2 regions of the Sporanaerobacter acetigenes DSM 13106 genome follow, and region 2 is predicted to be linked to the other one. Evidence: riboswitches for the same ligand, from Rfam matches in the RefSeq annotation. Region 2 holds a riboswitch; the other holds the start of a gene.
The links. Region 2 has a riboswitch for S-adenosylmethionine ahead of BUA21_RS14915 (methionine ABC transporter ATP-binding protein). Riboswitches for the same ligand answer to the same signal wherever they lie in the genome.

Region 1: it holds a riboswitch for S-adenosylmethionine, as region 2 does, so the genes downstream of both, metK (methionine adenosyltransferase) here and BUA21_RS14915 (methionine ABC transporter ATP-binding protein) in region 2, are expected to answer to the same signal.

The regions. Positions count from the first base shown of each region.
Region 1 covers NZ_FQXR01000002.1:295,181-311,693, reverse strand. Annotated here, with positions in the region: gene BUA21_RS01440 (phosphodiester glycosidase family protein) at 1-1,367, opposite strand, end outside; gene BUA21_RS01435 (tRNA lysidine(34) synthetase) at 1,387-2,097, opposite strand; tRNA gene BUA21_RS01430 (tRNA-Pro) at 2,265-2,341, opposite strand; gene BUA21_RS01425 (COG2426 family protein) at 2,548-3,000, shown strand; SAM riboswitch class I at 3,190-3,296, shown strand; gene metK (methionine adenosyltransferase) at 3,386-4,573, shown strand; gene BUA21_RS01415 (DUF1659 domain-containing protein) at 4,776-4,997, shown strand; gene BUA21_RS01410 (DUF2922 domain-containing protein) at 5,035-5,253, shown strand; gene BUA21_RS01405 (YvrJ family protein) at 5,318-5,461, shown strand; gene BUA21_RS01400 (hypothetical protein) at 5,523-6,101, shown strand; gene recD2 (SF1B family DNA helicase RecD2) at 6,153-8,366, shown strand; gene BUA21_RS01390 (ComF family protein) at 8,375-9,037, shown strand; gene BUA21_RS01385 (TIGR03826 family flagellar region protein) at 9,050-9,469, shown strand; gene flgM (flagellar biosynthesis anti-sigma factor FlgM) at 9,536-9,817, shown strand; gene BUA21_RS01375 (flagellar protein FlgN) at 9,831-10,304, shown strand; gene flgK (flagellar hook-associated protein FlgK) at 10,307-11,704, shown strand; gene flgK (flagellar hook-associated protein FlgK) at 11,731-13,155, shown strand; gene flgL (flagellar hook-associated protein FlgL) at 13,184-14,125, shown strand; gene BUA21_RS01355 (DUF6470 family protein) at 14,204-14,599, shown strand; gene fliW (flagellar assembly protein FliW) at 14,670-15,116, shown strand; gene csrA (carbon storage regulator CsrA) at 15,119-15,349, shown strand; gene BUA21_RS15270 (flagellin N-terminal helical domain-containing protein) at 15,507-16,513, shown strand, end outside.
Region 2 covers NZ_FQXR01000005.1:233,269-249,781, reverse strand. Annotated here, with positions in the region: gene BUA21_RS06755 (DUF4358 domain-containing protein) at 1-155, opposite strand, end outside; gene BUA21_RS06750 (GDSL-type esterase/lipase family protein) at 179-1,066, opposite strand; gene BUA21_RS06745 (D-alanine--D-alanine ligase family protein) at 1,267-2,274, opposite strand; gene BUA21_RS14695 (hypothetical protein) at 2,490-2,651, opposite strand; gene BUA21_RS06735 (ATP-binding protein) at 2,613-3,353, shown strand; gene BUA21_RS06730 (GerAB/ArcD/ProY family transporter) at 3,354-4,469, opposite strand; gene BUA21_RS06725 (Ger(x)C family spore germination protein) at 4,471-5,730, opposite strand; partial or broken gene BUA21_RS06720 (spore germination protein) at 5,735-7,176, opposite strand; gene pyrE (orotate phosphoribosyltransferase) at 7,255-7,815, opposite strand; gene BUA21_RS06705 (dihydroorotate dehydrogenase) at 7,815-8,723, opposite strand; gene BUA21_RS06700 (dihydroorotate dehydrogenase electron transfer subunit) at 8,716-9,450, opposite strand; gene pyrF (orotidine-5'-phosphate decarboxylase) at 9,431-10,300, opposite strand; gene BUA21_RS06690 (dihydroorotase) at 10,287-11,489, opposite strand; gene BUA21_RS06685 (aspartate carbamoyltransferase regulatory subunit) at 11,491-11,922, opposite strand; gene pyrB (aspartate carbamoyltransferase) at 11,923-12,843, opposite strand; gene BUA21_RS06675 (spore coat protein) at 13,059-13,325, opposite strand; gene BUA21_RS06670 (hypothetical protein) at 13,345-13,551, opposite strand; gene BUA21_RS06665 (YkuS family protein) at 13,691-13,957, shown strand; SAM riboswitch class I at 14,027-14,128, shown strand; gene BUA21_RS14915 (methionine ABC transporter ATP-binding protein) at 14,247-15,251, shown strand; gene BUA21_RS14910 (methionine ABC transporter permease) at 15,252-15,893, shown strand; gene BUA21_RS06650 (MetQ/NlpA family ABC transporter substrate-binding protein) at 15,906-16,513, shown strand, end outside.

The sequences.
Region 1 (16,513 bases), on a different contig from region 2:
CCAGTGGATAGGGCCTTTAATGTATTTCCATTGAATTCACCTTTTATACCTTCTACAGTATAAGTGACTTTTTCTTGATCTACTTCTATAGGATTTTTGTATTCATCATATCCCTTTATACTAAATCTTCTTGTGGTATTTAAGAACATATTCTTGTCATCAGTTGCGACTTTTATGCTAGAAAGATTTCCCTTAGGTGCATTTGAAAATACTCCTACACCATTTATAACTTTTCTTTCTCCTCCATCAGAAGGTTTGTTGACAACTTTCACATTTTCCTCATCTACATATTTAACTGCCATAGCAGTAGAGCCACCACCGTCAAATAGCAGTGCATCATTTGCTCCCAATTCTTTCATTATGGAACCAAAGGTTTTTCCAGTGACCCCTTTGAAAGATGAATCTCTACCATCTATAGTTGCAATGATAAGTTCTTTGCCATCTTTAGAAATTCCTATTCCTGTTCTTGGATCCAATCCATTTGCAGCTATATCTGTATTCATTGCTACACCATTTTTAAGTATGATGCTTCCGCCGCCAATTGCCATCTTTATATTGTCATAGTTTGGAGTAGTGGAAAGTCTAAGCTCCACAGTGTCTCCTAGATGAAAATTATTTAAAAGCCTTTCTTCTACTCTTCCCCTTCCAGCAAGTATGTAGCCATTTTCAGGGATGTCTACTGGTGGCTGCCCAATTCTTACGTCAGTTACAATATTGTCTACTACTACTATTTCTATAAGGTCTTTGTGAAGTTTGTTTCCTATGGATTTAGGCCCCCAGTGTTTGTTGTAGAGCATTACTTCTTCATAGGCTTGACTTACTTTGTTTATAGCTGAAAGAATGACTTCAGTTCCTGTTGCAGAAGATACAGCTGCAAGTCTTTTGTCAAAATAAGTAATTGAAGCATTTTTGCTATCTGCAAGTACAAAAGCAGGTTTTGCATATTCTTTCGCCATTGGAGATGATATGATTTCCCCATTATTTATCAAGGTACCTATTGGGCTTGGAAATGGTTTGTATTCAAAGAAATCCCCATTGACTCCAGCTATGGCATTGGATTCTTTCACCATAGTGCTTACCTTTTCTCTGTTTGAAATTCCCTTGTTGCTAAATAACCCCTTTATTTCTGTGTACTCATCTTCCAAATCAACTCTTAACACATTTATATTCCACCAACCCTTGTTGGTAAACCTAAGTACATTTTCATGAATTACCCCGCTAGAAAGATCTTCTGTATTTGTTGTCTCATATATTGTATAAGTTTGAGCTGGTGCTTTTTTTGCCTCAGCCATTGAAAGAATATTACCACTAAGAATTAACGATATTGCAATTAAACTTACTAAAAACTTTTTAAAATTATTGTTCATTTCTCCACCTCACTTTTCATTAAAACCAAAGATTTAGTTCCTCGCCATTTTGTATTGCTCTAAGAAGTCTATCTCTGGACCCAGGGACTTCTTTGTATATATCTTTTAAAAGCTTATGGATATATTCTCTCTTGGTTTTTTTGTCTACAGGACAAGGGTTTTTAACTACTGGGATTTCATATTTGTTTAGGGCTCCTTTTATGTCGTATTCTGATAGATATAAAAAGGGACGAATGACATATATCTTTTTTCTATCTAGATAGGTTAAAGGTTGAAGGGTATTTATCCTTCCTTCATAGAGCATACTCAAAAAAAGAGTATCTAATGCATCATCTCCATGATGAGCTAAGGCAAGTTTGTTGAAATCTTTTTCCTTAAGGGAATTGTGAATAGCACCTCTACGCATGTTGGCACATAGAGCACAGGGATTTTTTTCTTTTCTTACATCAAATACTATATCTTTTATATTGGTCTTTTTGAGATTGAAAGGTACGTGAATATTTTCACAGTATTTTCTTATAGTTTCTGTGTCAAAATCTTCATATCCAAGATTCACTGTAAAAGCTTCCAATTCAAAGTTTTCCGGACTAAATCCCTGATATAATTTTAGTGCATATAAAAGGACCATACTGTCTTTTCCGCCAGAAAGTCCTACTCCAATTTTGTCGCCATCGTGGATTAAATCAAAATCCTCAATAGCTCTTCTCATTGCTCCTAATATTTTTTTCATCACATCAACCTTTCTAAAGGGTACCTTTGAAGATAATTATATAATTATAATATATCAAATAGGTTACAAATACATTACAATACCTTGACAATGTAAAATTAGCCAAGGTGACCTTAAGTTGGTAAGGCATAAAAAAAGAAGGATTGAATATTCAATCCTTCTTTTGGTGGTCGGGGTGGAGGGATTCGAACCCCCGGCCCCATGGTCCCAAACCACGTGCGCTACCAAACTGCGCTACACCCCGTCGACCGCCGACTCTTATAGTATAGTGGATTTTCACTTTCAATGCACATATGAAAAACAGTGAATATATAAAATTATAACAAACTATCGCTTTAAATCTACACTATTCTCGCTATTTCTTACTATTTTAAAATAGTTTTAAAAGTTTAAAGGGTTTTTCTCTAGTGTATAGAATATAATAAACTAATATGCTATAGGAGGATCGAGATGAGTGAGGAATTAAAAGTATTTATATTAGCTGCTATGCCACTTTCTGAACTAAGAGGCGCCATACCACTTGGAGTATCTCTGGGACTAAGCCCTATTGAAAGCACAATCATAAGTATATTGGGAAATAGTATCATAGTTCCTTTTTTATTGAAATTGTTGGAGCCTGTTATGAATTTTCTTGAAAATACAAAATTATTTTCTAAAGCTGTAATATGGGTGAAAAATAGAACTCTAAAGAGAAGTAGAGATAAGATAAAAAAATATAGTGTATTGGGTCTGTTTATATTGGTGGCAATACCTTTACCAACTACTGGAGCTTGGACAGGATGCATAGCAGCAACATTACTTAAATTGAATTTCAAAAAAGCACTAACTGCAATTATATCTGGTATTATAACAGCTGGTATCATAGTATTTACTTTGACTTATAATATAGTGTCAGTTCTTTGAAAAACAGTGGCAAGGTGAATTCAATTCACCTTGCCAAAATTATAACTTAAATATTTATATTATACTACATCAATATTCAAAGTAAACATATAAGCTATGTTGTTTTCATAATCCATGTCAATTTTTTCACTTTGTTGACACAATATTTTTATTGTGTTAAAATATGCCTAAATGAATAAAAATCTTGATGCCTTATCAAGAGTGGTGGAGGGAATGGGCCCTGTGAAACCCGGCAACCTATGGTCTTTGACTGTGAGGTGCTAAATCCCACAGAATAGTATTCTGAAAGATGAGGTCAACTTTTCTTGCCTTTTCCTTTTGGAAGAGGCTATTTTGTTTTTCAGAATAAACTATAAAAATTTTAAATAAACAAGGAGGCAGTTTAATGAAAAAGTGGTTGTTTACGTCAGAATCAGTGACTGAAGGACATCCAGACAAGGTATGTGATCAAATATCAGATGCCATACTAGATGCCATACTAGAAAAAGACCCTTATGCAAGAGTTGCTTGCGAAACTTCTGTGACTACAGGAATGGTATTGGTAGCAGGAGAAATAACTACAGATTGTTATGTAGATATACCTCATGTAGTAAGACAAACAGTAGAAGAAATAGGATATACCAGAGCAAAATATGGCTTTGATGCAGAGACTTGTGCAGTTCTGACATCAATCAATGAACAATCTCCAGATATAGCTATGGGAGTCAATGAGGCTCTTGAAAGCAGAGGAAATGGAGAAGACAAATATGACAAAATTGGTGCTGGAGACCAAGGTATGATGTTTGGATATGCTTGCAATGAAACAGAAGAGCTAATGCCTATGCCAATATCATTAGCTCACAAATTAGCTAGAAGATTGACAGAAGTGAGAAAAGATGGCACTCTTTCCTACTTAAGACCAGATGGAAAGACTCAAGTGACTATTGAATATCATGACAATACACCTGTTAGAATTGAAAACATAGTAGTTTCAACTCAACATTCTCCAGATGTAGAACTGGAAACTATAAAAAAGGATATTATAGAACATGTAATAAAGAAAATAGTTCCAGAAAATATGATAGATGAAAATACTAAATACTATGTAAACCCAACAGGAAGATTTGTAGTTGGTGGACCTATGGGAGATGCGGGACTTACAGGAAGAAAAATAATAGTTGATACTTATGGTGGATATGGACGTCATGGTGGTGGAGCATTTTCAGGAAAAGATCCAACAAAAGTAGACCGTTCAGCTGCTTATGCTGCAAGATATGTGGCAAAGAACATTGTAGCAGCAGGACTTGCAGACAAATGTGAAGTTGGCCTTGCTTATGCTATAGGTGTAGCTAGACCATTGTCTATATATGTAGATACTTTTGGAACTGGCAAAGTTGAAGATGAAAAAATAGAAGAATTAGTTAGAAAACATTTTGATTTAAGACCAGCAGCTATTATAGACAAGCTAGATTTGAGAAGACCAATATACAAACAAACTGCTAGCTATGGTCATTTTGGAAGAATAGATTTAGATCTTCCTTGGGAAAAGACAGATAAGGCAGAAATTCTTAAAAATGAAGGACTTGGAAAGTAAGGAGAAAGTCAATTTCTCATGCAAAAATATGTAGAAATAGATTATTTCCCGGGAAAAATAAGTAGAATAATGAAAGTTCATGAAAAGCAGAGTGAGTACAATACGTCACTCTGCTTTTTTTTATTTTCTCCTCTTGTATTAATATATACTTACCGGCGGTACTTGAAAGTAGTTTTCAAAAGAAATAAGAGGAGGTGATAATATGGCAATGAAAGAAGTAAAAGAAGCTTCTAGACTTAAACTTGAACTAGATGGAGGAATGGACGGAGATAAGCAAATAGTAAAATCAAAGACCTATTCAAATGTAAAAGTAAATGCAACAAATGAAGATGTCTATGGAGTAGGAACTGCTTTGGCAGGACTTCAAACTATGAATTTACTCAAAGTAAAGAAACTAGAAGAAGTAGAGCTAATATTAGAATAATGTCAAATATTTATAGAAAAAATGAGGAGGTGATAATATGGATAAAACTAAACTTGAGTTGAATTTCAAAAACGCATCCGAGAAAAAAGTCAATATAGCTGTAGACAATCCCAGAGAAGATGCGACAAAAGAAGAAATAAAACAGGTCATGGATACAATAGTTGCAAAAAATATATTCTATTCAAATGGCGGAGATATAGTAGAAGCTCTAGGAGCAAGAATAGTGACAACTAGTGTAGAAGATATTGTATTCTAGATATTACAGTAGGGGAGAATGGTTTCTCCCCTACTGTCATCTAAAAAAGAAAAGAGGTGAAAATATGGATGAGGTATTTTCCCAGATAGCCAATTTAGGTTTTCCCATAGTCATATCCATATATCTTCTAGTCAGGATAGAAGGTAAATTAGATGAATTGACTAAAAGCATAAATGAACTATCCAGGGCAATTGGAAATATGGAATAAAAAAAATCCCTTCTTGACTTAGAACATACGTTCTAGTATAATAAGTCAGGGAGGGATTTTTATGGAGATGGAGAAATATATAGGTGAAGGATTAATGGCTTTTGTTCCAGTTTATCTGGACATGAGGGGAAATTCCACTATTTTATATACATCTAGTAGTGGAGAAATAGAAGTATATAAATCTACTAGAACTTTTTTAAATAGACTAGGGAAATATTTTTTATTGGATTTAAAAGGATCAAATAAATATTATGGAGAACTATTGGGAAGCAACAATGGAGTACCGATTCCTTTCAACAAGGACAATATTTTTATTCCTATAAAGGTGAGGAAACCTATATCTAAAAATGATGGTTCATTAGGATATGTAAATATAAAATATATAGAAAAAGTAGGAGAAGAAGATGGTCAAGGAATCGTATATTTAAAGTTCAATATAAAGATAAAAAGTTTAAATACTATGAAGACAATTGAAAAGCATATAAAACAGGGATATATAGTAGAAAAATTTTATGAAGAAAAACATGGGACAACATATGAAACAGATGATTTTTATTCTCAATCTGACAAACCAGCCACTAAAGGAGATATAGCTCTCTTAAGACAAGAAATACTTAGTATAAGAGAGACTCTACACTAAACTTTGTGATATAATATTCTAAAGCAAAGTAACAAATTGGAGGAATAAGCTTTGATAACGGTAGAGGGAACATTAGAGGAAATAATATATACAAATGAATCCAATGGTTATACTGTTGCCATATTGGAAACAAGTGATGATGTCATAACTATAGTGGGATATGTTCCCTTTCTAAATATAGGGGAGACCTTGAAAGTAGAAGGAGAATGGACGAACCATCCCAACTATGGAGAACAACTCAAGATAGCCAATGTATCTACAGTAGTTCCAGCTACTTTAAATGGAATAGTAAAATATCTTTCTTCAGGTCTCATTCCTTACATAGGACCAAAAACAGCTGAAAAAATAGTAGAAAGATTTGGAGTGGATTCTCTAGATATTATACAGTACAATCCAGAAAGATTAAAAGAAATAGAGGGTATAGGAGACAAGAAAATTGAAAAAATAATGGAAGCTTTTGAAGAACAGAGAGAACTTAAGGATATCATGGTTTTTTTGGGCCAATATGATATAAGTCCTTCTTATGGAGTGAGGATATATAAGAAATATGGCAAGGATACTATAAGGATAATACAAGAAAACCCCTATAGGCTTTCAGAAGAAGTATTTGGAATTGGATTTAAAACTGCAGACAAAATAGCTCAAAATATGGGAATAGATTTAAATTCACCATATAGGATAGAAGCAGGGATAAAATTTAAGCTCATAGAGTATGCAGGAAGTGGTCATAGCTTTGTTCCTAAAGATGAATTGCTCGTGGAAATTTCCAAGATATTACAATTGGATTTGGAACTTTTAGAAGATAGCCTTAGGGATTTAGCCATTAGAGGAGATATACAAATTGAAAATATAAATGATGAAGTAGTAGTATATTACATGCCCTATTACAAAGCAGAATCCAATGTGAGTAGAAAAATAGTAGAGCTTTCAAGAGTAGAACTAGACTCTCTTAATATGGAAGTAGAAAAGGAAATAAAGGCTATAGAAGAGGAAGAAGGTATATTATTTGCACAAAAACAAATAGAAGCTATAAAAGAATCTGTAGAAAATGGGATGCTTGTCATTACAGGAGGGCCTGGAACAGGAAAGACTACCACCATAAATGCCATTATTCAAGTATTTGAAAGAGAACAACTAGAAATAGTCTTGGGAGCTCCTACAGGAAGAGCAGCAAAGAGAATGAGTCAAGCTACAAATAGAGAGGCAAAGACTATACATAGACTTCTTGAATATTCTTTTTTAGAAGGGGATCTGGCTTTTGGTAAAAACGAAGAAAGTCCATTGGAAGCAGATGTAGTCATTATAGATGAAACTTCTATGGTTGATATACTTCTTATGAACAATCTCCTAAAGGCTATATTGCCAGGGACTAGAATTATATTTGTAGGAGATATAGATCAGCTTCCATCAGTAGGTGCAGGAAATGTATTGAGGGATATTATAGAAAGTGGAGTAGTGAAAGTTGTAAAATTAGACCAAATATTTAGACAAGCAGAAGAAAGCATGATCATTGTCAATGCCCATAGAATAAATAAAGGAGAAGCTCCATATTTAAATGTAAAGGATAAAGACTTTTATTTTTTACCTAAATACAATCCAAATGAAATTGTAGAAACTGTAATTAGTTTATGCAATAGGAGACTACCAAATTTCAATGGATACGATCCCTTAAAAGATATACAGGTTCTTACTCCTATGAAAAAGGGAGATGTGGGAATCAATTCATTGAATAAATTTCTTCAGGAAATATTGAATCCAAAGGGACATGGAAAGACGGAAAAAAAGGTAGGAAATGAAATATTTCGAGTAGGGGACAAAGTCATGCAGATAAAAAACAATTATACCGCTGAATGGAAAATAATTGAGGATGGCAGAGTTAAAGAAGAAGGAGAAGGCGTATACAATGGAGACTTTGGCTTTATAACTAGTGTAGATGAAGAAGATAGAATACTTAAAGTATTGTTTGACGATGAAAAAGAAGTAGAATATGATTATAGTCAATTAGATGAGTTGAAACTTGCCTATGCCACTACAGTTCATAAAAGTCAGGGAAGTGAGTTCCCAGTAGTCATCATGCCCATATACTGGGGACCTCCAATGCTAATGACTAGGAATTTATTATATACAGCTATTACTAGAGCAAGAGAGCTGGTGGTTTTGGTAGGAGATGAAAAATATCTTTATATGATGATTAAAAACAATAGAATTACAAAGAGGTATTCAGGTCTTGATGTAAAGATAAGACAAATATTTTCTGTATTTTAGGTGATATCATGAGATTAATTGAGGGATTTAATGATATTTTATTTCAGGATGATGATATATGTTATTTTTGTGGTATAAAAGTAGAAGAGAAAAGTTTTCTATGTCCTGAGTGCAAATTTAAATTAGAATATATGAATAGAAGGCTAAATATAAATTCTCCTTATATTGAAGAAGCTATATTTTCTCTATTTTACAATGAATTTATACGACAAAAAATCTATCAATATAAATACAATGGAAAGGGGTATTATTATAAGCCTCTTGGAGAAATACTCATAAACACTATAAATGCTACAATTCCTCTAGAAAATATAGATATCATAACTTATGTACCTATTCATAGGAGAAAAAAAGCTCAAAGAGGATATGATCAATCAGAGCTCTTGGCAAAATATATAGGGGAAACTCTAAATATCCCCTTTTCAACAGGAAATCTCATAAGAACTAAATGGACAAGAATTCAAAACAAAATGGACAAGTATCAGAGAATGAAAAGTTTAGAGGGAGCTTTTGAAGTCAAAGAACCATTAGAATTTAAAGACAAAGAAATTCTTTTGATTGACGATATTATTACTACAGGAGGAACTTTAAATGAATGTGGTAGGACATTAAAAAAAGTCAAAGCAGGTAAAATCCATGCATTAACTATAACTTCTGGACTTAAAATATGAGGGGTGAAAAATATGGATATAAGAAATTGTAGGCGTTGTGGGAGAGTCTATTCTTATGATGGATTTAATATCTGTCCTAAATGTAGAAGAGATGATGAAATGGATTTTCAAAAGGTCAAGGAATATATTGAAGAGAATCCAAGTGCCAACATAAAGGAAATTTCAGATGAAACAGAAGTAGATTCAAAAAAGATCATAGAATTTTTAAAAGAAGGAAGACTAGAAGTAAGAGATGAAAACAATTTGCTTTTAAGCTGTGAGAAATGCGGAAAGCCTATAAAAACTGGGAGATTTTGTGATAAATGCACTTTGGAGATGCAAAGAGAATTCAAACAGGCCATAAGCGGTAAACAAAAGGATACATTGCAAAGCACCAGAGTAAGACAAAAAATAAGAGTTACCGAAAGATATAGAGATGACGAAAAAAAATAAAGGTCTAAAGTAACACCTCATTTTTTCCGATAATATATACAAGAAAGGAAAAATGGGGTGTTTTTTATGAATATAAATAGAATAGATAAAATAATTCAAGTTTATAATACTCAAGGAATAAAGAAAATAGATAATAGTAAAGTGAATTCAAAGAAAGATGAATTGAAATTGTCGGGAAAGGCCTTGGAGTATCAATTCGCAGTGAATAGTCTTAAAAACGTTCCAGATACTAGAACAGAGCTTGTGGAAAAAATAAAAGAAGAAATCAAAGCTGGAACTTATGAAGTAGATGGGAAAAAGATTGTAGAAAAGATGATGGAAAATATAAATTTTGATAAAAGAGCATGATGGTGGTGATAAAGTGACTTTTAAGGAAGAGTTGGAGGAAATTCTAAAAGAAGAATTGAAAGTTTTAAAAGAACTTCAAATCATTACACAAGAAAAAACTCAAATTATAATTGATGAGGATTTGGATAAGCTTCAGAATACTACTAAGGAAGAAGAAGAATATATAAATAATATAGCTCTATTGGAACTAAAAAGAGAAGAACTTCTTGACAACTGGGGGATGGATAGATTGCTTCCCCTTTCTGTTTTAATATCTAAAATGCCTGAAGGCGAAAGAGAGTCTTTAGAAAGTATAGGAGAAGATTTGTTTCATATTTTATCCGATATAGATGAAAAAAATCAATTAAACAATACTCTCATTAGAGACAATTTGGAATGGATAGATTTCAATTTAAATCTTTTGACAAGCACTCAAGTTCCAACAACTTATGGGAAAGATAAAAGTGATTTAAATCAAAGTAAAAGTATTTTTGATAGGAAGGTGTAATTATGGCTTTTGGAGGATTATATATTTCCATATCTGGCATAAATGCAAATAAAAGAGCATTAGATACAGTGTCTCACAATATTGCAAATGTCAACAATCCAAGTTATGTAAGGCAAAGTGCTATTCATGCAACTAATGGATATGTTACTACTCAAGTTGGTGGGCATGAAATGGGCACAGGAGTTCATGTAGAAGAGATAAGGCAGATAAGAGATGAATTTATAGATGTGAGATTTAGAAGAGAATTGGGCATTTATGGATATCACTATGCAAAGGCTGATATATTAAATGAAGTTGAAATGATATTCAACGATTTGAGTGATAGCGGACTTCAAAATGTCATGAACAATTTCTGGAGCTCATGGTCAGAACTATACAAGGAGCCAGATAGCTTGACTTTGAGGGGGCTAGTTCATGAGTCAGCAGTAGCCTTTACTCAAACTGTAAACCATATAGATATGCAGCTTGACAATTTACAGAGAAATTTAAACAAGGAAATATTGAACAAAGTAGAAGAAGTAAATGGTCTATTAAAAGATATATCAGATTTAAATGGAAAGATAAAAATGGCAGAAGGTGGAGGCCCAAATATAAAGGCCAATGATTTTAAGGATATGAGAAATGAAAAATTAGATAAGCTTTCAAAACTCATTCCTATTACCTATTATGAAAAAAACACAGGAGAAATTGCAGTGACTCTTCAAGGAAGAGATTTAGTCAATGGAGACTATATAAATCCTATTGATATAAAGACAGACAATAGAGGATATGGCTATATTCACTGGAAAGATACAGGAGACAAAATAGAACTGGGCGAAAAAGGAGAACTTGGTGGATATATAGCTGTTCGTGACAGTATAGATGTGGAATATAGAGTAAAACTAAATGCTCTTGTAAGCACCATAGCTAGTGAAATAAATACGATACATGAAAGTGGGAAAGACCTAGAGGAAAATACTGGGACTAAATTTTTTGTACCTACTGATGGAGAAATAACTGCAGGAAATATAAAGGTGAATCCAGATCTTTCGAACTTCAACAAAATAGCTGTATCAAAAAGTGGTGCCAAAGGAGACGGAGAAATCATAAAGGATATACTTCAGCTTAGGGAAAAAGGTTTTAAGGAATTAGAAAATACGACTTTTGATGATTTTTACAGAGATTTGGTAGATATCATTGGAATAGAAGGAAGAAAAGCCAAAAGCATTGCCTCAAATCAAGCAGTACTGCTAAAACAAATAGAAGATAGAAAAGGTTCTATTTCATCAGTATCCCTAGATGAAGAAATGACCCTGATGCTACAATACCAACATTCCTATATAGCCAATTCCCGAGTAGTTAATGCTATAGACGAAATGATGGAAAACATAGTCAATAGAATGGGAGTAGTGGGAAGATAAAATTTTTTGCGAAAGGATTGAGCAAAATGTACGGTTTTAATACAGCGGTAAGTGGGCTACTTGCAAGTCAAAGAGCCTTGTATGTGACAAATCACAATATAAGCAATATGAACACAGATGGATACTCAAGACAAGTTGCTCTTCAAAGAGCTACAAATCCTATGAGTTTGCCAGGGATAGGATACTTAGGTACTGGCACAGAAATATATGATATTGTTCGAATGAGAGATTCCTATGTAGATTTTAAATATTGGAATGAAAGTGCGCCAAAAGGAGAATGGGAAGCTAAAAGAACTTCACTACTTGAAATAGAAAAGCTACTTGGAGAACCATCAGATAGTAGTTTTAGAAAATATATGGATGATTTTTTTTCAAGTTTGGATGAACTTTCAAAAAATCCTTCAGACTATGCTTTTAGACAACCTGTCAAAGAATCAGCACTATCTCTTACAAAACACATAAACGAAACAGCAAAGCGACTTGAAAACATGAGAAAAGAAACCATATTTTCAATAGATACTAAAGTAAAACAGATAAATGATATAGCTGATCAAATAGGAAATTTGAACAAGCAAATATATGTACTTGAACTAGATGGAAAAAGTGCCAATGACTTGAGAGATAAAAGAGAACTATTGGTAGATGAACTTTCAAAAATAGTCAATGTAAGAGTAGATGAATCAAAAGATGGGAAATACAGAGTAAACGTAGGTGGTATATCATTAATAGACCATGACTATATAAACAAGATGGAATATAAGCCAAAAAATTCTGCATATCCATATGAAAACAGAGAACTAAAATGGGCAGATGGCAACAAAGTCACTCTTCAATCAGGAGAACTAAAAGGACTCATTGAATTGGTAGAAGGTGATGGAGAAAAAGGGAGCTATAGAGGAATACCTTTCTATCAGAAGAAATTGGATGATTTTGCTGGTGGATTTGCAGGGAAAATAAATGAGCAGCATGGGAAGGGGTATGATTTGGAAGGTGAACAGGGTAAAGAATTCTTTACTTTTGATGCTAACAACCCGGCTTTGACTATTTCAGTATCACAAGCTATTCTTGAAGATGTAGGGAAAATTGCAGCAGCCGGAACAAAGGACGGAGTAGAAGACAATACAAATATACTTAAAATAATAGATTTAAGAGAAGATAAGGCTTTTTTTGGAGATGGTATGTCCAAAGGAACCCCGGATGATTTCATAAAATCCATCCTTTCAAACCTTGCAGTAGACAGTATGCAAGCTCAAAGAATGGACAGTACTCAAAAATTAATCATAAAAAACATCGAAAAAAGAAGACAATCAGAATCAGGAGTATATCAAGATGAGGAAATGACAAACTTAGTCAAATTTCAACATAGTTACACCGCCTCAGCCAGAATGATCACAACCCTTGATCAAATACTAGATGTAACTATAAATAGACTAGGACTTGTGGGCAGGTAGAATTTTTTCGAACGGAGGGAGAAAATCTATGAGAATAACGAATAATATGTTGATTTCAAATACATTGTTTAATTTAAATGAAAATTTAGGGAGACTGGAAAAATTGAATCAGCAGATGGATACACAGAAAAAGTTTTCTGTGCCTTCAGATGATCCAATAGGAGCCAGCAAGAGCTTAAAATTTTATACAGATCTTTCAAAAATAGAACAATACAAGCGAAATGTAAAAGATGCGACTTCTTGGATGACTGAAACAGAATCAGCTCTCATAGAAATAGGAGAAGTTTTAGATAGAGCTGATAAATTGGCGGTACAAATGGCCAATGGAACCTATTCAGAAGATGATTTGAAAAAGACCAAAGAAGAAGTAGCTCAGCTAAAAGAACATTTAGTACAAATATCAAACACAACCTATGCAGGAAGATATATATTTAGCGGATACAAGACAGATAAAGAATTGCTTGGCAAGGATGGGAAGTATAAAATTGATTTATCCAATACCGAAGTAGTTGAATACAACGTGGGAGTTTCTGAAGATATAAAAGTTAATACTGTAGGAATGAGAGTATTTGGAGTAGGAACTGATGACGATAATCCAGGGTATAATGCTGATAGCTCTGATAATACAAAGGAGAGCTATCTAATTTCTGTATTTGACAAATTTGAGAAAGCACTAAATGGAGAAGTGGATAAAGGTGAAATAGACAAGACCCTAGGCAGAATCAAGACTTGCATGGATCAGGTATTATCGGTAAGAGCAGAAGTAGGAGCAAAGATAAATAGACTGAACCTTACTCAAAAGAAATTAGACTCTCAAGTTTTGAGCACCAAAAGTCTTATTTCTTACAATGAAGATATAGATTTAGCTGAAGTTTCAATAAAGTTAAAAACAGAAGAAAATGTATACAGAGCCAGCTTAGCAGTAGGAGCAAGAATCATCCAACCAAGCTTAGTAGACTTTTTAAGGTAAAACCTTAAAAAGTCAATGTTAAATTGTATTTGTACCGCAATTCACAATTTACAATTTTTTGCGAAAGGATTGAGCAAAATGATCATAGATAGACAGCTTCCAAGGGTGATTATAGATCAGAGACAATGTTTTTCAGAGGCAGGGCTTAAAGGGATTGCAGATTTTTCAGCAGAATCAGTACAATATGCATACCAGAAAGCAGCAGAAGGAATAGATCAAATAGTCTACGAAGGCAACAGAATGGCAATGATAGAAAATGATATGCCTGATGCAATACCAGAAATAGCCTTTGAAAAAGGTTTAGAATACAAAGACTGGACAATAGATACCATCCCCAAGAGTCGTCCAAAAATAGAAATAGAAGGCCATCTAAATATAGATTGGGAAGCAGGAAAAATAAACTCCTACAAAGAAAACTACCAAAACTACAAAGTCAGCCCAACCACAGGCAAAACAGTAGACACTCAAAAATAAATCGTAGAGGCGAATTCATTCGCTGGTTTCTTAATAACTTACTAATTGATAAAAAGAAGGAGTGAAAAACATGAAACTACACGCCTCAAGTTTTGGCGAAATCGAAATAGATGAAGAAAATGTTCTCACTTTCCCTGAAGGAATTCCAGGATTTGAACAATACAAAAAATTTGTCGTCATAAACAATCCAGATGAAGAAAATCCATTTGATTGGCTCCAATCCGTAGAAAATGAAAATCTAGCTTTTGTCATCATAAATCCTTTTTTCGTATATCCAGACTATGATATAACCATTCCTGAGTCAGCCATAGAAAAACTAAAGATAAAAGATGAAACTGATGTATTTGTATACACCATAGTAGTAGTACCAGAAAATCTAGAAGATATGACTACAAACCTTTCAGGCCCAATCATCATAAATGGAAAAGAAAAATTAGGGAAACAAGTCATACTAGAAGACAAAAGATACACAACCAAGCATCATATATTCGAAAAAGAAGAAAGTAGGGGGGAATAGCCATGCTCATACTTTCAAGAAAAAAAGACGAAAGCATCATCATTGGGGATGATATAGAAATCACCATAATAGGAATAGAAGATGACAAAGTAAAGGTAGGCATAAATGCCCCAAAAAACATAGACATCCACAGAAAAGAAATATATCTACAAATCCAAGAAGAAAACCAAAAAGCCTCCCAAGTCAAAAACAACATAAACATAGACCAATTAAAAGGACTCATAAAAAAATAAAAAAAACTCTAAAATTTACTAAACTTTAAAATCATACTGTCGATATATATGGTGAGAAATAAAATGAAACATTTTATTTCTCAATTACAAATAATTCTGCCCAAAGGGCAGCCGGCAAGGATGCCAAAACAAAACAAAATTCAAGGAGGAATTTATAATGAGAATTAACAACAATCTTATGGCTATGAACACTCATAGACAATTAGGAATCAACAACACAGGAACAGCTAAATCCTTAGAAAAACTATCATCAGGCTTTAGAATCAACAGAGCTGGAGATGACGCAGCAGGACTAGCAATCAGTGAAAAGATGAGAGGACAAATCAGAGGACTTACTCAAGCATCAAGAAATGCTCAAGATGGTATCTCACTTATTCAAACAGCAGAAGGTGGATTAAATGAATCTCATGCAATTCTTCAAAGAATGAGAGAATTAGCAGTTCAATCAGCTACTGATACAAATGTAGAGATTGATAGAGGAGCAATTCAAGATGAGATGAATCAATTAGTATCTGAACTTGATAGAATTTCAAATACTACTGAATTCAATACTCAAGGTTTATTAAATGGATCATTCAAAGGTAAATTCCAAATAGGAGCTAACGAAGGACAAAATGTAGAATTACAAATAGGAAAAATGGATTCTACAAGTTTAGGATTAGTTAGTACAATATCCACTGCACAAGGAGATACAGCTAATAATACAAATAATGCAGTATTAGCAGATGGAGTTTATACAGTTAACGAAGCTAAAAATGCATTACTTGACGCTGATGGAAATACTGTTGCTACAATAGCTACTAGCAAGATAACAGCTGGTGGTGCGGAAGTAATTGATTTAACAAGTAAAGAAGTTTTAGATGCAGGAGCACAAATCACTATTAGTGGCAATGGTGCTAAATATGATATTAAAAACAAGATAGATGCAGCAGCTTCTTCAGCTTTAGCACCAGGAAACTATGAAATTAAAGGAACAAATCTTGTTAAAGATGGTAAGTTAGTTGGAACAGTAGCAGATAAAGTATCAGTAACACCAGAAGGTGGAAGTGCTATAGAAGCAGCTAAGTTAGGATTGACAGGGGACTTACTAACAGATGGATTTAAATTTACTATCAACGGTTCAGATGTATCTACAAGAGCAAATGCAGAAGGTAGTATTACTAC
Region 2 (16,513 bases):
TTAGATAAGTCTACAGTTTCACTAACATTTTTCTCAATTTCATCAATAGACGGCTCTTTTTCTGCTTTCTTATCTGAAGAGCATCCTGTCAATAATAAAATCATTGCAAATATAATGCCTGTTGTAGCTAAAATACCTTTACTGAAGTTTTTCATTTCCCATCATTCCTCCCAATATTTTATTGTTTAGTATTATCTATAAGATAATTTAGCCATAATTTATAAAACTTATATTTTAAATGTATTCCATCAGGTTCATATAATTCACTATCGTTTTCTAATAGTGGTACTAGATCTATATAATTGATATTTTCATCTTTGCACATCTGCATTAAGGTTTCATTGAATTTATCTATATTAGCATTGTTAAGTAAAGGCTTTTTTTGTTTTACATTTGGAGAAACTGGTATAACAGATTGAACATAAATATTTGCATCTGGTAATTCATCTTGAATTTTGTGTACAAATTCAGCATAATTTTCTGCAAATTTTTGACCATCTATTCCCATCAATACATCATTCATCCCAAATAATAAATATATATTGGAAGGGTTTGCCTTTTTAATCTTATTTATTTCTTTTTCCCCTTGAACTACTGTAAATCCCAATTTTGCAATAACATTTCTTTCTTCAAGTATTTCATAGAAAGATAAACTATCTGTAATTGAGTCCCCTACAAAGAGATCGTCTTTAAAAATTTCGCTATAACTTTTGTTTTTATCATCTATTTCTATAGGAACAACTTTATCCTCATTGTTAAGCTCTATATCACTATTATCTTTTACTTGTTCTATTTTTTCTTTATTACTTGATTTTTCTTCTTTTATATTATCTTCTTTCATACTATTTTCTTTAGAATACTCAGGTATATTTTCTAGAAATTCTGGTACAGAACAAGCTATATTGTTTTTTTCTATAATAGTAGCTTCCTTCTTATCTTTATTTTGTATTGCTTTTATTGATTGACTTAAAATAAATACAACTCCAGCAATTACAATTAGGGATAATGTAAATCTCTTCTTATTTGGTATGATTTTTTTTCTTCTCTTTCTTCTCCTTTTTGTCATAATATCCCTCCATTATGCACATAAAAAAACTAACATATATATTATAATATATATTTATATATAAAAAGTTACAATATAGTATCAAATAAAATCAATTATAACTAATCTTGTCTATATATGGTATTTATATTTCCACATAAAATATGCACAAAATAGAACAAATCCTTGTGGGTTTCACAAGGATTTGTTCTATTAAATAACTATACACTTTCATCTTCCAATTCATAATGAGATAAATATCTTTTCATGGCACTTTCAACAATTTTCAATATCAGCCCATCATATCCTATTTCACATGCTTCTGCCATCTTACAAATATCACTATGTCCCCTCTTTAATCCTGGCAATGAATTTACTTCAAGAACATAAGGAACCCCATCTTTTAGTCTAAAGTCAACTCTGGCATAATCTCTCATACCCAAAGAATTATAAGCTTTAATAGCCGTTTTCTCTATAAGTTCTTTCGTGTTTTGATCTAATCTTGCTGGCACATGATAGATAGTCTTATCTGCATAATGAGACTTCACCTCAAAACTGTAAAACTTACTTAAATGAGCAGGTATTTTTGAAAAATCTATCTCTAGAATAGGAAGAACAGAAGTATCTTCCCCATTCCCTACAACTCCTACTGTAAATTCTCTTCCTTCTATATACTCCGTAAGCATTATTGGAGGGTTATAAACTCTTAACTCTTTTTGAACTTTAGACTTTAAAGAACTCACATCAAACACTAAACTTCCTTCATCTATACCTCTACTTGAACCCTCATCTTTGGGTTTCACTAAAACAGGAAATTTAAGATTCATATTTTTAAGTTCTTTTATATTATATACATAAGTAAAATCAGGTGTGGAAATATCGGATTGTTTAAATATTTTACATGAATAGATTTTGTTGTAGGCCAATCCATGACCTAAAGGTGATGAACTCGTATAAGGAATTCCTGCATATTCTAATATGGCAGGAAGTTGTGAAATTCTTGATTCTCCTTGAATACCATTACATAAATTAAATACTAAATCAACTTTCTCCCTTCGCAGTTTGCCAACTATATTGTCATCTAGTACTAAATCAATACAATCATATTTTTTAGAAAGTACTTGTTTTAATTCCGCTACAGTTTTTTTCTTTTGTTTGTCTTCTAACAATCCTTCTTCTGTAGGTAAATATTTTGCCCTTGGCTTATCAGTGACAATAGCTACTTTCATTTATACCATCCCCTTTTCCTTTAACTTTAAATATATTTTAAATTTAAAGTAGCTTTCTTCCTGATTGTAAGCTTATATCTATTATATAACTATTGTATTTATTTATCAAAAACAATATGTAATTTATGGATTAAACTGTATATTTGTGAAATGATGAAAAAAAGTAGATAGCAATTGCTATCTACTATAACTAAAATCTCTCTCATTTCCTCTCCTTAAACCTTTTCCATATTCGCCTTGCAACTCCCTGAATAAAATCCATTTTCATTGTGCCATTTTCCCATACTATCAAAATGAACTAACCACTTTTCTGCTTCTTCTTTGAAAATGCTTTTGGCATAGAATATGATGGATTTGATAGAATTATTGATACACATATAAAAAATATAAGACGAAAAATTGAAGATAACCCAAAAAACCCAAAATACATTACAGACATTGCCCATGAACTTCGTACTCCTTTGACTACACTGCGAACTCATGTAGAAGCATTTATAGACGAAGTTTGGGAACCAGATAAAGGACATCTTTTAATACTGCATGAGGAAATAAACCATCTTGAACAACTTATTCAAAATTTAAGAGAAGTATCAAAATTAGAAGAAACTGAACTCATTCTAAATAAATCTTACTTCAACATTTCTAATGAAATACAAAAAATAGTACAATCTTTCATACCACTATTTAAAAAAGATAATTATGAAATTAATTTTAAAATTGAACCTGATATAAGTGTGCTTATGGACAAAGACAAATATAGACAAATAATGTACAATTTAATCTCAAATGCTCACAATTTTTTAAATAAAAATGGTAAAATTTCTGTAGATTTAAGCAAACAAGCAAATAATATAATTATCCATATAGAAGATAACGGTATTGGGATAAGTAAAAACGACCTTCCCCACATCTTTGAAAGATATTTTAGAAGTAAAACTTCTATAAATAAACAAACTAAAGGATCTGGATTAGGCTTATCTATTGTAAAATCTCTAGTTGAAACTCATAATGGTACTATTAATGTAAAAAGCACTTTAGGTAAGGGAACAATATTTACAATTGTATTTCGACTAGAATAATCATTTCATGTTTACTTCTTTTAACTTTTTTCTTCTAATAAAATAAACCAGAAGTGCAATAGAAGGTGTAATGACAACTGAAATCAGTGTAATTATTAAGAGAATTTTTTGAAATGGGTCTTTTGTTCCCACTACAGAACTTCTATTCTTATATATTATAGAAATAATAGCTATTACTATTGTCATAGGGATTATATATTTTTTATTGTCTTTTTTGTTTAATATTTGTGCTAAAGACACTGTTGAGAAATATAAATATCCACTTATTTTCCCAACATTTGCAGTAATCCATGAAACTACATAAATTGATTCTACTCTCTGTATAAAGTTAAATACATTTATCAATCTTGCAAATGTAAAAAATGGAAAGTTAGAATGCTTTGTTTGTTCTATTCCTAAAGCAGCTTGACTTATGATAAGTACAAAATTAGACATAAATACACTATAAAATAAGCTCTTCATAAAAATATTATTTAGTTCTTCCCTTTTTTCTAAATTTGGAACAATCATAGCAAGAATAAGTATGTCTGCAAATTTCATCGCAATTTCTATAGCACCTTTATTTAATTCTCTAAAACTTGAATCTTTTAGTATGGGCAAAAATACTTTAAAATCCAAATTTTTTATACCCAATATAGGAAAAATAAATATAACTGCTAGTATAAAAGGTACAAATATTTCTGCTCCTCTAGCTATTGGTTCTAGCCCCTTATAAGAAACATAAGAGCAAGTTATCAGCATAATTGATATGGTGACAATCGTAGGCATACTTGAAAACATAGTTGAACTAAGTATTTCTGTAAGTACAGAAACATTTGCAATAGAAAAACTTAATAATACTAATGTATAAATTAGTCCTATAATTTTCCCCAAATATTTCCCAAATATTATTTCCATATATTCAATCAATGTATAGTCATTAAATCTATTAGATAAAAAAAGTATAGGAAAACAAAACAATATGGTATAGGGAATTGATAGAAATACTACTATCCAAGTATCTTGATTTCCTGGTGGAATATTAGCTGCTGGCAAAAATGAAAAAGCAATTACTAATCTGTATATTATTATCAATAATATAACTTGATATGATGAAATTTTCTCTGATTTATTCATACTATTCTCCTTTTACCTTATTGGAAGGTGTATTCACAAGGCCAGTTCTTATTATTTCTGTATTTACATCTACTTTAAACTCTGCTTCTGAAAACATATCATTCCAATTATCTTTTATCTTTTCCCATTCTTTTGGGTATTTGATATGAAATAATGTCCCATATCCAAATATATCTACCTTATATTCTTTTTGTGCCTTTAAAATTGCCTTTTCAATTTGTCTCTTTATTTCTTTTGAACAAGCTTCTTCTATTGCATCCGCAACTTTCTCTTGAGATGTATCTATATTACCTAATTCTTCACCAATCGTTCCTCTAATCTTAACATTTGTTTTCAATACTATTTTCCCATCTTGTATTTCCACTTCGTTCTTCGTCTTACTTTTTATTATTTCAACCACAGTATATTCTTTTATTTGTGAATCTTTATTATCAATTGTACCTCCTGCTTTAGGCGTAGGAACTGAAATCGAGTCTATGTCCAGTGAAACGGTTGAAAATTCTATCGTTGCATTATCTACTTTGTCTCTAACAAAGTTATATCCTCTAGTCTCTTCTCCATTTAAATATCCAACAAGTTTTTCTCTATTAAACATTGCTGATCCTTCCACTGAAATTTCATATTTATCTTTATTTTTCAATTCCATATCTTTTTCATGTTTTTTTTCCTTTTTTTCAACTATTCCGAGGACTGGCTGTATCCCAGCATCATAATAATTTCTAAAGTACTCTGATATATTAACAGCTATTGCTTTAGAAGTGTTTTCGCTATTTTTCATCATGTCTCCAATATATATTCCCTGTAAATCTTCTGCCCCTGAAGAAATTCCCATTACCTCATAAGCCTTGCTTCCTTTGCTTACCAACAAGTATGCAGTTTCTCTACACTCATGATCTCTTTGTAAAAAATCCATATAATCTGTCAATCCTTTTTTGGCAAACTCCTCGCCAAAAACATATACTTGATCGTGAGACAAATATATTCTTCGATCAAATTTTAAGCTTGCATTTCTAGCAGCTTCAAATATAGTCTTACCCCTAGCCTGAATATATTTTGCATTTTCAGGACCACTCGGGCTTGAAGACTTTGAAGAAGGATTTAGCTTAATCACTTCAAAAGTAGCTACTATTTCATCGTTTTCTATATCAAGTCCAGTTGCTGTAACTATTCCAAGGGTATCTAGTTCATTGGCACCCCAACATCCTGAAAAAATTGGTATCCAAAATATACTTAAGATAAGTAATGCTAAGTTTTTTTTCATGCTCTCACTTCTTTCTAGTATTTCTATGTCTTACCATGTTTGTTTTTTCTATAGCCTTAGGTCTAAATATAAAAGACCATAATGGAAAACGAATAACAAAATCTTTAAGTCCCGTCTTGTCTATTGGAGAGATGGGATAGCCATAAGATACACCAAAAGAATTCAAAGATAAACCCTGTACAATCAATGCAACTAATCCGCAAGTAACCCCATACAATCCTGCGAATGCTCCTAAAAAAAGTATTATCAATCTATATAAAATAAGTAACTCTGTCAAAGGTGGTACTGTAAATTCTGCAATAGCCGTAACAGCTATAACTATAACCATAGGAGCACTCACAATTCCTGCTTGAACTGCTGCCTGCCCCAATACTAAAGCCCCTACTATACTTACCGCTGAACCAACTGCTCTTGGAAGTCTAACTCCCGATTCCTTTATTAGTTCTAACATTATTATCATAAGAAAAGCTTCAATAGCTGCAGGGAAAGGTACGCCTTCCCTAGCTTCTGCCATACTCACTAAAAGAACAGTTGGAATCATTTCTTGATGAAAAGTTTGCAAGGCTACATAAAAACCAGGTAATACTATAGCTAAAAAAAGCGAAAACATTCTTATAGTTCTTAAAAATGATGCAAAATGAGGCCTGATATAGTAGTCTTCACTAGTTTGGATATTTTCTAAAAACAACTTGGGTACAGTCAGAACATGGGGGCTTCCATCACAAAATATAGCCACTCGTCCTTCCAATATTTTTCCTGCAGCCACATCAGGTTTTTGGGTATTTCCTATAGTAGGCAACATAGAAGCTTTATTATCTTCTATATATTGTTCAATATATCCTGATTCTAATATCGCATCTGTATCTATACTATTAATTCTTTTCCTAACTTCATTTAGAACATCTTCATTTACAATTCCATTGATATATGCAATAGAAATTGTGGTATTCGTCTGTTTTCCTACTGTGTAGTCTTCAAATACTAAATTATTTGACTTGATTTTTTTCTAAGCAAATTTCTATTGGAACTTATATCCTCAACAAACCCTTCTTTAGGCCCTCTAACAACTGCTTCCGCTTGGGGTTCTTCTATAGATCTTTTCTCCCAATTCTTTAAATTTGCTAAATAAGCAATGGTCTTACCATTGAAAAATATAGCCACATTCCCATCAGTAATTTTACTTATTACTTCATCTATTTCTCCTGATTCGCTTAAACTAGAAATAGATATTATCTTTTTTATATCCTTGTTCTCTTTGTTATGTATAAGTGGTTTTACAATATCTCTATCTAATAAATTTCTATCAATAAAACCTTCAATATAAAATATAAGTATCTTTGTATTGTCTCCTGCCTCAAATTCATAATGAATTAAATCACTGCTGTTTTGAAAACTATCTAATACAAACTTTTTATTTTCTTCAATTTTTTTCGAAACCAATTCCATCATCCTCTTGATAATAAATCATATTTATCTTTAGTATGATTAATTATCAAAAAAATATAAGTACTCAATATTGAGTACTTATTTTTTCATATTTCTACTGCCTGGTTTTTCATAAGGTATATTAGCTTTACACAGAGGACAGTTTTCTTCATCATAAGTTTCTATTTCTAATTTCACACCACTATATAGGGGAAGTCCTATATCCCCTGTACTTCTATCCACTAAACATGCTATTCCTACTACTTCTCCTCCTAAACTATTTATAACTTCTACAGTTTCAAAAGAAGACTTACCTGTCGTTACTACATCTTCTGCTATAAGAATTTTTTGTCCCTTCTCTATTTGGAAACCTCTTCTTAAAGTCATCTTTCCATCTACTCTTTCTGTAAATATAGAAGGTTTCCCAGTTTGTCTACCTAATTCATATCCTACAACTATCCCACCCATAGCAGGCCCTACAACTATATCAAAATCTATTTCTTTTACCTTTTCTGCTATTGGTTTTATGGCTTCTTCTGCCTTGTCCGGATACTGCAAAAGTTTTGCACATTGAACATATCTATTGCTATGTTTCCCAGATGAGAGCAAAAAATGCCCCTCAAGAAGTGCTCCTGTTTCTTTTAAAATATCTATAAGCATTAGCTTCTCCTCCTTATAATACCTCTTATTTCTTCAAGAGATTTTATTCCTTCATCTTTCATAAACTTCTCTATTCCACTGATAATGTCTAAACATATATCAGGTTTAACAAAATTTCCACTACCTATTTGTACTCCATATGCTCCAGCCATTATAAATTCTATTGCATCTTTGTAATCCATAATACCACCTATTCCTATAACAGGAATATCAACAGCACTACATACTTCATAGACCATCCTTAAAGCAATGGGTTTTATACATGGTCCCGATAGCCCTGCTATAGTATTTTCAAATACAGGTTTTTTCTCATAAATATCTATAGCCATACCACTAAATGTGTTTACAAGAGAAAGCCCATCTGCACCAGCTTCGCAACATCTATAAGCCATATCAACTATATTTTCTGCATTTGGTGAAAGTTTTACAACAAGAGGTTTTTTAGATACTTTCTTTACTTCACTCACTACTTTAAAAGCTACATCTGATTTTATGCCAAAGGCCATTCCACCTTGTTTTACATTTGGACAGGATATATTAAGTTCAAACATTGGTATATTTGTTTTATTTAGTTTTTCTACTGCCATTATGTATTCTTCTATAGTACTTCCACCTACATTAGCTATAATCACAGTATCATGTTTTTCCATGTGAGGTAATTCTTCTTCTATAAATGCATCAACTCCTGGATTTTCTAAACCTATACTATTTAATAGTCCTCCTATAGTTTCATGTATCCTTATTCCACTATTTCCATGTCTTTCATATAAAGTAAGACCTTTTGTACATATACCTCCTAATTTTGATAATGAATAAAATTTTTCATATTCTCTCCCAAATCCAAAGGTTCCTGAAGCTGCAATAACAGGGTTCTTGAACTCCACTCCACAAATTTCAACACTAGTCATTGAAAACAATCTCCTCTCCTTTGAATACTGGACCATCCTTACACACCTTTTTCATTCCTGATGTAGTCAAAATGCTACAACCTAAACAGGCTCCTATACCACAAGCCATTTGTCTTTCCATTGATATATACACAGGTACATTTGCCTTTATACACATGTCTAAAACAATTCTCATCATAGGCAATGGTCCACAGGTATATACGGAAGAATATTTCTCAGGCTTAAAGATTTCAGTGATAAATCCACTATGTCCTTCAAGTCCACTATCAGTAGATATATATAAATTCTCTACATTCTTTTCTATTTTGTCCATATAAAATGATTTTTCACGAAATCCTCCATAAAAATCCGCTTTAGTAGAAAGTTCGTGACATAAATACACCATAGGTGCTATCCCTATACCTCCTACTATAATTCCTACATTTCCTTCAATATCTAGTGGAAAGCCTGTACCCAAAGGCCCTAAAAGTTCTATAGAATCTCCACTTTTAAGCTTTGAAAAAAGTTCTGTACCCTTTCCTTTCACTTCATATAAAAAAGTTATTGTTCCATCTTCAATATTAGATATACTTATGGGTCTTGATAAAAATGGCTCTCTATCCCAAGCTCTCAACATGTAAAATTGTCCTGGTTCACCTTTAAAATTCTCTCCTACTTTCATCTCATATATATTTTCATAGACTTGAGTATTTGAAGAAACAACTCCACTACAGTACTTTGGATCCACTTGAAATGTCCTCCTTCATATTCAATGCAGCTTTTCTAATGTATTCATCAAACTTTTCTATTCCATCTTCATATTTCTTATAAGCTGTGATTATTCCTCTAGAAGAATTCACCACTCCACCATTTCCATTCTTTAAATAATGAGCCACATCAGAACCCTTTCCTCCTTGAGCACCATATCCTGGTATCAAGAAAAACATATTGTCAAGTCTATTTCTTATCTCTTCTGCTTCTTCTAAATGAGTTCCACCTACTACTGCTCCTATAGAACTATATCCACATCTACCCATATATTTTAAAGCAATTTCTTTAAGTTTATCTCCAACATGATTGTATAGTTTTTCATTGCCATTTACATTTAAATATTGAATATCTTTAGCACCACCATTAGAAGTTCTTAAAAGTATAAACAGTCCTTTGTCTTTCTTTTCTACATAGTCAAGATAAGGTATGATACTATCAAAACCCATATAAGGATTTAGCGTAATGATATCGCTCTCAAAATCTCCCTCAAAATGAGCTTTTGCATACATCTGTGCTGTAGAGGAAATATCTCCTCTTTTTATATCTGCTATAACTATAGAACCATTGTTTCTTATATACTCAAGAGTTTTCTTATAGGCACTCATTCCCTTTAATCCATAAGCTTCATAAAATGCAATCTGCACTTTATAGCATGGAACAATGTCAATAGTTGCATCTATTACTCTTTTGTTAAATTCAAATAGTATATCTTCTACTGAAGCATTTCTATCCATCATATTGTCAGGTACATAATCTAAACAAGTATCTAATCCTACGCATACATTCCCTTTGTTTTTTACTTCCCCATACAATCTATCTATTATCAAAACTTATCCCTCCATTATATTTTATTTTACCATTTTTAACAGTAGCTAATATTTCTCCATAGTATTTTCTTTTATGGAAAGGAGTATTTTTGCCTTTAGATACAAATGTATTTTTATCTACTTCTATTTCTTTTTCTAAATCTACCAAAACTAAATCTCCATCATATCCTTTTTCAATTTTCCCTTTATTTACTCCTACAATTTCTCCTGGATTTTTACTCATGAGTTCAGACAATTTTTTTATAGAAATATGGCCATTTTTAGCTAATGTAGTATAGCATACAGAAAAAGCAGTCTCTAAACCCGATATTCCACAAGCTCCTTTTAATTTATCTTCATGACTATGAGGTGCATGGTCTGTAGATATAACATCAACAAATCCTTCTTTTATACCACTAATTAAAGAATTTATATCTTCTATTAACCTTATAGGAGGATTGACCTTATAATCATTGTCATAAAGTGCTATATGATGTGGAGTCACCTCACAAGTAATAGGTAGTCCCTCTTTTTTTGCAGAAATTATTCCCATCATAGCTTCTTTCGTACTCACATGAGCAAAATGAAGCCTTGATTTTGTCTTTCTCACAAGTTCTATATCTCTAAAAGTCATATTGTTTTCAGATTGTCTACTATCTATATTCACTACACTTTCGTCTTCTTCATGAGCAATTAGAATTAAGCCTTTTCCCCTTGCTTTTATCAGTGCATCATACATAATATCTTCTTCTTGCACTCCTTTTCCATCATCAGATAAAAACTTTACACATTTTTCTAATTTGTCTATGTGGTCTAATGACACTCCATCAAAATTTTTTGTTATAGAAACAGTTTGATGAACATCTATCAAATCCAATTCTTTAGATTTATCTAGTACATAATTTACCACATCCATATTACTACAAATAGGATTCGTGTTTGCCATAAGATTGACAAATGTATATCCACCTTTTAGTGCTGCAAGACTTCCAGTATATATGTCTTCTTTATATGTATATCCTGGGTCTCTAAAGTGAACATGCATATCTATGAAGGATGGCAATACTGCCAATCCTTCACAGTTTATAGTATTGCAATCATAATTTAAGTTCGACCCAAAGTCTTCTATTTTTCCATTTAAAATATAAATATCTCCATAAAAATCTTTGTCCCAATCAATTAGTCTGCAACCTTTCATCAGAAGTTCCATTTTAGCCCTCCCAACCATCATAATTGTGGTCACAGTATTCACATTTATATATACCTTTTTCTTCATCTACTAGCACAAATTTATGAACTATATTTCTCTCTATAGAAGTCACACATCTAGGATTTTTGCACTCAATAACATTCTCTATCCTTTTAGGTAAAGATAAATTTATTTTTTCCTTTATTTTTTCATCTTCTATTATAGCTATAGTTATATTTGGATCTATAAATCCCAACATAGTTAAATCTAAATCCATTACATTTTCTATTTTAATTAAATCTTTTTTCCCATATTTTTTGCTAGGTACATTCATGATAAGGGCCACTCTATAGTCAGCCTTATCAAGACCTAAATAATTAAATATTTTAAATCCATATCCTACCTTTATATGATCTATAACTATGCCATTAGCTATACTGTCGATATTTAACATTTATTCCACCCCCAACAATTTTAGTATCAGAGCCATTCTCACATACATGCCAAATTTAACTTGTCTAAAATAACAAGCCCTAGGATCATTATCTACTTCATAGCTAATTTCATTTACTCTCGGCAATGGATGTAGTACAGTCAAATCTTCTTTTGCCAATTTCATTTTTTCATAATCTAAAATATAGCTATCTTTTAGTCTTATATAATCAGCTTCGTTAAAAAACCTTTCTTTTTGTACTCTTGTCATATATAGTATGTCTAAATCACCTATAATATCTTCCAATTTTTCAACTTCTATATATTTTATATTCTTATCGTCTAATACATTTTTTATATAAGGTGGAATTCTAAGCTCCTGAGGAGAAATGAGAATAAATGAATTGTTTTCATATCTTGAAAGTGCTTTTATAAGAGAATGAACTGTTCTTCCAAATTTTAAATCACCACATAGTCCTATGGTTAAATTTGAAAAATTTCCTTTAATATTTTGAATAGTTAAAAGATCTGTCAAAGTTTGAGTTGGATGTTGATGTCCTCCATCTCCTGCATTTATGATAGGAATAGGAGAATACATAGAAGCTAATTTGGGAGCTCCTTCTTTGGGGTGTCTCATAGCTATTATATCTGTATAAGAACCAACAGTTCTTATTGTATCTGCAATGCTTTCACCTTTCATCACTGAACTTGAACCTGGCTCTGAGAAACCAACTACATTGCCTCCAAGTCTTAACATTGCAGATTCAAAACTAAATCTCGTTCTAGTACTTGGTTCATAAAAAAGAGTTGCTAACAATTTTCCATCACAAGAATGCAAATACATATCCGGATTTTCAATTATACTATTAGCTAATGCAAATATTTCATCTAATTCTTCTTTTGTAAAATCTTCTGGTTCAATTAAATGTCTGCCTTTTAACATATTGTTCCCTCCTCTTTCTTTAACCTTATTTTAAAAGGAAAGGGCACAAAAAAACCTTCCACTTAAAGGAAGGCATGACTATTCTGCGCTTTCCTTTCTGACCTCACAGGATCAGTTTAAAGGTACTACTATTTTTTATAAATCTATCATAAATTTATGTATTTGTCAATATTTTTTTAAACGGGCACCCAATATTGAGTGTCCGTTTAAACCATCTATCTCATTGTTGGTGTTGTACCACCTGTAAGTCCATTTTTAACTTGTTGAATTGTTTTTTGATCAGCTGTTGGTGCAGGAGTATAATATCCTTTTTGTTCTGCTATTTGAAATAATTGATATTGGAATTGTTCCGCTTCATTTCGGAGTTGCTGCAATGTGCCTCTTAATTGTTGATTGGCACATTCAGTTATAGCCTTTGTATAGCTATCTATACTAGCTTTGGTACCAGCTAAAACATCACTTACCATATCTTTTTCTTGCATAACATTCCCTCCTCCTAAATTATAATGAATTTGTTAAATTTGTAGCAGTGGTTTCAGCAGCCTGACTTGACTGTTTAAATAACTGTTTAATTTGTTGATCTTGGCATTGATTAGAATAAAAATCAAGTTTTGTAGCCATAGTTTGGTGACAACCAATTATTTCTCTTAAAGATTGCAGTTCTGATTGATTTATATTTCCTAAGTTCACAGTATTTTTAAGTGTCATATCAAAGCTCCTTTCTTATAATTTTTATTTTTCAACTCTTTTATATTTTGTCTTTTTGAATTGACATTTATTCATGGAAAAAAGGAAATAAATAATAGATTGAAAAGTGGAAATAATAAAAATGAATGGAGGTGATGAAATGAATGAAAAAAAGGTTGTAGTTGAAAATACACTGACTCCTTATATAGATTTTTTGAAAGACAGCGGATATGATGTTTACACATTATATAAAAACGAGAATATAAACAATATAAAATCTCCAGATTATAAAGCCATAATTGTATCTGGATTAGATGTTTTAAGCACTACTGATGCCTCTTATGACAATCCTCCAGTTCCTATTTTAGAAGCTAAAGGCAGGACTCCAGAAGAAATATATAATTTGTTAGAATCTAGATATAAATAAAAAAGCATTGACAAAACATTTTTCATGTAATACAATGGAACATAAAGTTTGTAAGAATTTAATAGGAAACTCTTATCTAGAGTGGTGGAGGGACTGGCCCGATGAAACCCAGCAGCCTGTACAACTGTACAAGGTGCTAATTCCTGCGGTATTTATACCGAGAGATGAGAGAGGATTTATATAGCCTCTTTCTTCTTGAAGAGGTTTTTTTATTTGAAAGGCCTCTTGAAAGAGGTTTTTTGTATATGGTGTGATTTAATAAGTTAATTATTTAAAGGGGTGAACTATGTTGATACGTGTAAAAAATTTATCAAAAGTATACAAAAACAACAATGACGAAGTATATGCACTAAAAAATATCAATCTCGAAATCAATAGTGGGGAAATCTTCGGCATAATTGGATTGAGTGGAGCAGGCAAGTCTACTCTCATAAGATGTCTAAATAGACTTGAAGAACCCACTGAAGGAAAAATCTCTATTGATGATATTGAAATAACCAATCTAAATAAAAAAGATTTAAGAAACATTAGAAGTGAAATAGGAATGATATTTCAACATTTCAATCTCTTATCATCTAAAAATGTTTATGAGAATATTGCCTTTCCTCTGGAACTTGAAGGTAAAAACAAAAAAGAAATAAACGAAAGAGTAGAAACTCTTTTAAAATATGTAGATCTTGAAGACAAAAAACTTTCTTATCCTTCTCATTTGAGTGGAGGTCAAAAACAGAGGGTTGCTATTGCAAGAGCACTGGCAAACAACCCAAAATTGCTATTAAGTGATGAAGGTACATCTGCACTAGATCCAAAGACTACTAAATCCATCCTTCAACTATTAAATAAAATTCGCAAAGAATTTGGCTTAACCATTGTACTTATAACTCATCAAATGGAAGTCATAAAAGATATATGTGATAGAGTTGCAATCATTGAAGACGGAGAAATCATTGAATTAGATACTGTAGGTAAAGTATTTGCAAATCCAAAGACAAAAACTGCCTCTGAATTCGTATCTAATTTAAAAACAAATATAGAAGAAGAAATAAAATACGAAAAAAAGCCAGGAAGTAAACTTGTAAAACTTAGTTTCCTAGGGGAAATTTCAAAGAAACCCATAGTCTCCAATATGATAAAAAATTTCGATATAGATGTAAATATTCTTTCAGGAAATATAAATGAGCTCATGACCACCAGTATAGGAAATCTAACAATTGAAATATTGGGAAAAGATGAAGAAATAAATAGAGCTATTCAATGGTTAACTAAAGAAAATATTCGATTGGAGGTGATTTAATTGTCAGAATTGATAGTTCCAGCATTATTAGAAACACTTTATATGGTCTTTTTCTCTACAATGTTTTCATTGCTTATAGGTCTTCCATTGGGGATATTGTTAGTCATAACTGAAAAAGGTGGCATATGGGAAAAGTCAATGCTCAATCAAACACTAAATGGAATAATCAATGTTTTAAGATCTTTTCCTTTTATCATTTTGATGATACTTTTATTTCCACTATCCAGATTGATTGTTGGAAGTACCATTGGAACTAAAGCAACTATTGTACCATTATCTATTGCAGCAGCACCTTTTGTGGCTAGAATAATTGAAAGTGCTCTAAAAGAAGTAGATAGTGGAGTTGTTGAAGCTAGTCTTTCAATGGGTGCTACTGTTCCACAAATAGTTTTTAAAGTACTTATACCTGAATCTATGCCTTCTTTAGTTATGGGAATCACTTTGACTATCATCAATTTGATTGGTTATTCTGCCATGGCAGGAGCTATTGGAGGCGGTGGACTGGGAGATTTGGCTATAAGATATGGATTATATAGATTTCAAACTGATATCATGATAGTTTCTGTAACTATAATCATTGTTTTAGTACAAGGAATACAGCTGATTGGAAATAAAATAACTGTTTCTATAAATAGAAAATAAGGGGGAATTCTTGTGAAAAAAAATATTTTATTGTCACTATTACTTTTGATTTTATGTACTTCTATTTTTACAGCTTGTGAAAAAAAAGGGTCCAGTGAAAATACCATTAAGATAGGTGTATCACCTGTACCTCATGGGGAAATTATAAGCTATATCAAAGATGACTTGAAAAAAGAGGGAATAAATTTAGAAATAATTGAATTCACTGATTATGTAAAGCCGAATCTATCTCTTGCAGAAGGTGAAATTGATGCCAACTTCTTTCAACATGAACCATATATGAATGAATTTGCTAGCGAACAAAATATTGATATTGTATCCCTTGGAAAAATCCATGTGGAACCATTGGGACTGTATTCATCTAAATATAGTTCCATAGAGAAACTAAAAGATAATAGTACCATAGCCATACCAAATGATCCTACAAATGGCGGAAGGGCACTTATTCTTCTTGAAAAGCATGGACTTATAAAATTGAAAGATGGATCTGGACTTTCAGCTACTGAAAAAGATATAGTAGAGAATCCCAAAAACTTATCTTTTCAGCCTCTAGAAGCAGCTGGCCTTCCAAGAATACTAAAAGATGTCGATGGAGCAGTTATAAATGGAAATTTTGCAAT